2 regions of the Bradyrhizobium sp. IC3195 genome follow, and region 1 is predicted to be linked to the other one. Evidence: predicted binding sites of a transcription regulator. Region 1 holds the regulator's gene; the other holds the start of a gene.

Region 1 (2,198 bases):
CGAAGGCCCCAGGATGGCAGGCGCGCAGCGAGGGAAAGGGTGCAATGACGGTTTTGACCTGGTCCGATGATCGCGTCGAGCAGCTGAAGAAGCTCTGGGAGGCCGGACTTTCGGCCAGCCAGATCGCGGCGGAGCTCGGCAATGTGACCCGCAATGCCGTGATCGGCAAGGTGCACCGGCTCGGCCTGTCCGGCCGCGCCAAGAGCCCTTCATCGGCAGCGCCGCGGCCGCGCAAGGCACGGCCCGCGCAGCATATGATGCGGGTGACCCGCCCCGTCGCGCGCGGCAACACCGCGTTGGCGCAGGCCTTCGAGGTCGAGTTGGAAGCCGAGCCGGTTACCTACGACAACGTGGTGCCGATGAGCCAGCGGCTGTCGCTGCTGGAATTGAACGAGGCGACCTGCCACTGGCCGGTCGGCGATCCCTCGAGCCCGGATTTCTTCTTCTGCGGCGGCAAGGCGCTCTCCGGCCTGCCCTATTGTGCCCAGCATTCGCGCGTGGCCTATCAGCCCGCAGCGGATCGCCGTCGCGCAGCACCGAAACCGGGCACGCGGTGAGCTTGCGGAATTCCCTGATCGCCAAGCTTTGATCGCCAAGCTTGATCGCCAAGACTGCAGCCGTCACACGATGACGGCTCCCAATCGCTCGGTGTCATCCCCGCGAAGGCGGGGATCCGTAACCGCGGGGCGCAATCGTTGCGCGAGATGGTCACTCCGAGTCTTCGCCAAACCACGTCCTGTGGCTGATCGCGACGAGCGCGCGCGCTCGCGCTGAGATCCCGGGCTCGCGCTGCGCGCGCCCCGGGATGACGACCGAGATTGTTGCCGCGGCCGAGAACCAACAACTCGCCCGATCTTACGTCTGCTCAGCCTTCGCGAAGCGATCGTCCAGCGCGTAGCCGGCGCCGCGGACGGTGCGGATCGGGTCCTGCTCGCGGCCAAGGTTGAGCAGCTTGCGCAGGCGGCCGATATGGACGTCGACGGTGCGCTCGTCGATGTAGATGTCGCGGCCCCAGACGCTGTCGAGCAGCTGCTCGCGCGAGAACACGCGGCCGGGATGCTCCAGGAAGAACTCCAGCAGGCGATATTCGGTCGGACCGAGATCGATCGGCCGGCCCGAGCGCGCCACGCGGCGCTTGTCGCGGTCGAGCTCGATATCGCCATAGGCGAGCACGGTGGCGAGGCGCTCGGGACTCGCACGCCTGAGCAGGCCCTTCACGCGCGCAAGCAGCTCCGGCACCGAGAACGGCTTGACGATATAATCATCCGCGCCGGTCGCGAGCCCGCGCACCCGTTCGCTCTCCTCGCCGCGCGCGGTGAGCATGATGATCGGCAGCTGCTTGGTCTCGGGGCGGGTCCGAAGCCGCCGGCACAGCTCGATGCCTGACAGGCCCGGCAGCATCCAGTCGAGCACGATCAGATCGGGAATGTGCTCCTTGAGGCGGGTGTCGGCGTCATCGCCGCGCATCACCGTCTCGACGTCATAGCCGTCGCCTTCGAGGTTGTAGCGAAGAAGCTCGGTGAGAGCTTCCTCGTCCTCAACCACCATAATGCGTGCGCCCATGTGGTCGTAGCTCCTTAAGTCGTCAGGTGTTCGGCACCGTCGTGGCGAAGGTCGTCATGTCGCCCTTGGGCCGCTTGTCGGTGATCGCCTGGCCCTCGATCATGTAGAACACGGTCTCGGCGATGTTGGTGGCGTGGTCGCCGATCCGCTCGATGTTCTTGGCACAGAACATCAGGTGGATGCAGAACGAGATGTTGCGCGGATCCTCCATCATGTAGGTGAGGAGCTCGCGGAACAGCGAGGTGCAGATGGCGTCGACTTCTTCGTCGCCCTTCCACACCGCCATCGCCGCCGGCAGGTCGTGCGCGGCATAGGCGTCCAGTACCGACTTGACCTGCTGCTGCACGAGGTCGGTCATGTGCTCCAGGCCGCGGAACAGCTTGAGCGGATGGAAATCCGTCTCCAGCGCCGCGACGCGCTTGCCCATGTTCTTGGCGAGATCACCGATGCGCTCGAGATCTGTCGCAACGCGCATCGCGCCGACGATCTCGCGCAGGTCGACGGCCATCGGCTGGCGGCGGGCGATGGTGAGCACGGCGCGCTCCTCGATGCGCTTCTGCAGCGCGTCGAGCTCGACGTCGGTGGCGACGACGCGCTGGCCGAGCGCGACGTCGCGGCGGATGAGCGCGTCGACG
Region 2 (2,198 bases), on a different contig from region 1:
CGGCGCAGCTTTCGCGTTTCACACCCCGCTGATCCGTGCCAAGGCGGCGGCCGGCCTCATCGAGATCGATGCCGGCGGCGAGGCACCGATGACGCTGCAATGCAACCTCCTCGTCAACGCCGCGGGGCTGTCGGCAACGCATGTGGCGCGCAACATCGACGGCATGCCGCTGGACCGGATTCCGCCGGCCTATCTCGCCAAGGGAAACTACTTCAGCTGCAACGCCAAGGCGCCGTTCTCGCGTCTGATCTATCCGGTGCCGGAGCCCGGCGGCCTCGGGGTGCACTTGACGCTGGACATGGCAGGACAGGCGCGCTTCGGGCCTGACGTCGAATGGATCGAGACGATCAACTACGAGGTCGATCCGTCACGCGCCGAGCGCTTCTATCCCGCGATCCGCAAATACTGGCCGACGCTGCCTGACGGCGCGCTGATGCCGAGCTATTCGGGCATCCGCCCGAAGATCGTGCCGCCGGCCGTGGCCACGCAGGATTTCTTGATGCAGGGCCCGCGCGATCACGGCGTTGCAGGCCTGATCAATCTGTTCGGCATCGAATCGCCGGGACTGACGTCCTCGCTCGCGATCGCCGATCACGTCGCCGAGCTCGCAGATATCGACAGTGTTTCGAGAAGCGGATAAGTGTGCGCGTCGAGAGCCACGGGTCCAAGCAAGAATGAGCGCCGCACAACCGTGTTGCACGGTACACACCTTGCAGCAGGGATGAGCACGGATGCTCTCATCCCTGCGTGAAGGACGTGATCAACTCTACACTGTCACGGGGGTTACTAGTGGAGCGTGTCGCCAGATTGCTTCAGACGCTCGATCTGGTCCTTGACCATCAACTTCCGGCGCTTCAACTCAACAATTTGCAGGTCGTCTGTTGAAAGGTGCACGAGAGCTTCGTGCAATTCGTTTTCGAGAAGTTTGTGCTTCCGTTCCAATTCAACGAGATGTGCCTGAATTGTCATTCGAAACCTCCTCGGTAGGGTTGAACCTTTAGGATTCGATCCGGACAACCAAGTCTACATCACCGATTCGTCCTGTCGATGGGTATCCGTCGTTGCAGCGTCATTTTTGAAAGTTCATATGTAACGAAGCGTGACTAAGGGAACCACGCCGGAAAAATCCATGATATCAATACGCCCACGCACCGCCGCAGCTCCCTGCAGAAATATGTTGCTGGAGATCGGGGACGAGGGATCGCAGATCGCTTGCGATCACGCGGCGCAAGGACGATAATTTCCACAGGGCATCCACAGCCCGGATCTCACGCCTATCGGTTTTCGGCCACCGCAGACATGACCAATGAAGATGAGCGTGAGCTCGAAGCCGAGCTCACCCGGTTGCAGCAGGAACACCGAGATCTCGATGCGGCGATCGATGCATTGCATCAATCGCCCGCCCCCGACCTGTTGCGGTTACAGCGCCTGAAGAAGCGCAAGCTGTTGTTGCGCGACCGCATCGCGTTCATCGAAGACCAGATCACCCCCGACATCATCGCCTGACCGTGAGCCGGTCTTGCGCGGCGCCCCGCCGCTTCCGAATCCGCTTGACTCAATAAGAACAAAATAGGAACATTCGCGGGCGCCCCACCTCAGAGAACGCTCAAGGACAACACACGAGGACAACGCAGATGTCGGCAACCGCCCTTTTCGACAACAGCCATTACGAACAGGCCTGCGATCAGGCGATCGCGATGTGCGACGGCAATCTGCGCAGCACCATCAAGGCGCTGATCATGGCCAACGAATATCTGGAAGCCGAGCTGGAGGAATTGCAGGCGGCGATTTCAGCCGGCTGCATTCCGGATATCTCGCGCAGCAAGATGCGGAGCAAGAGCAGCGCCGCATAATCTTCAACCTTGGAGCAACGCCATGTCGGATGTGACCTATTACGTTGCAATGCCCTTCTTGATCGATGACGACGGATCACCCGTCGCAGGCGCTGCAGAGGAGTGTCAGTCCTCGACGGCGGCGCTGCGACGCGCAGAGATGCTGGCGCGCGGCGCCGGCCATATCGGCGCGATCGCGTTCAGCCGCAGCGGCGATCCCATGACCGGCGAATTCGGCGACGCGACGCTGCTGCGCAAGTTCGGCAACGTGCCGGAAGATCTTGCCACCCTCTAGACTAGCGCTCGCCGCCGACCAGCCTGATCCGCGGCTCGTGCCGGCGGCTCGCCTTGCGCACATACATGGCG

Evidence for each region. Region 1 encodes PhoB, which activates phosphate uptake and scavenging genes when phosphate is short. Its sites were predicted from a motif close to TGTCATNNANCTGTCAT; they were not measured.
Region 2: a site for PhoB is predicted at 1,057-1,073, ahead of I6F09_RS10065 (DUF465 domain-containing protein). Genes of this name have one in related genera too.

What each region holds. Positions count from the first base shown of each region.
Region 1 is NZ_JADYVG010000007.1:189,107-191,304, forward strand. It holds gene I6F09_RS16765 (GcrA family cell cycle regulator) at 45-557, shown strand; gene phoB (phosphate regulon transcriptional regulator PhoB) at 856-1,563, opposite strand; gene phoU (phosphate signaling complex protein PhoU) at 1,586-2,198, opposite strand, start outside.
Region 2 is NZ_JADYVG010000003.1:576,464-578,661, reverse strand. It holds gene I6F09_RS10070 (NAD(P)/FAD-dependent oxidoreductase) at 1-640, shown strand, start outside; gene I6F09_RS10065 (DUF465 domain-containing protein) at 787-969, opposite strand; gene I6F09_RS10060 (DUF465 domain-containing protein) at 1,300-1,506, shown strand; gene I6F09_RS10055 (hypothetical protein) at 1,635-1,853, shown strand; gene I6F09_RS10050 (hypothetical protein) at 1,876-2,127, shown strand; gene I6F09_RS10045 (GGDEF domain-containing protein) at 2,129-2,198, opposite strand, start outside.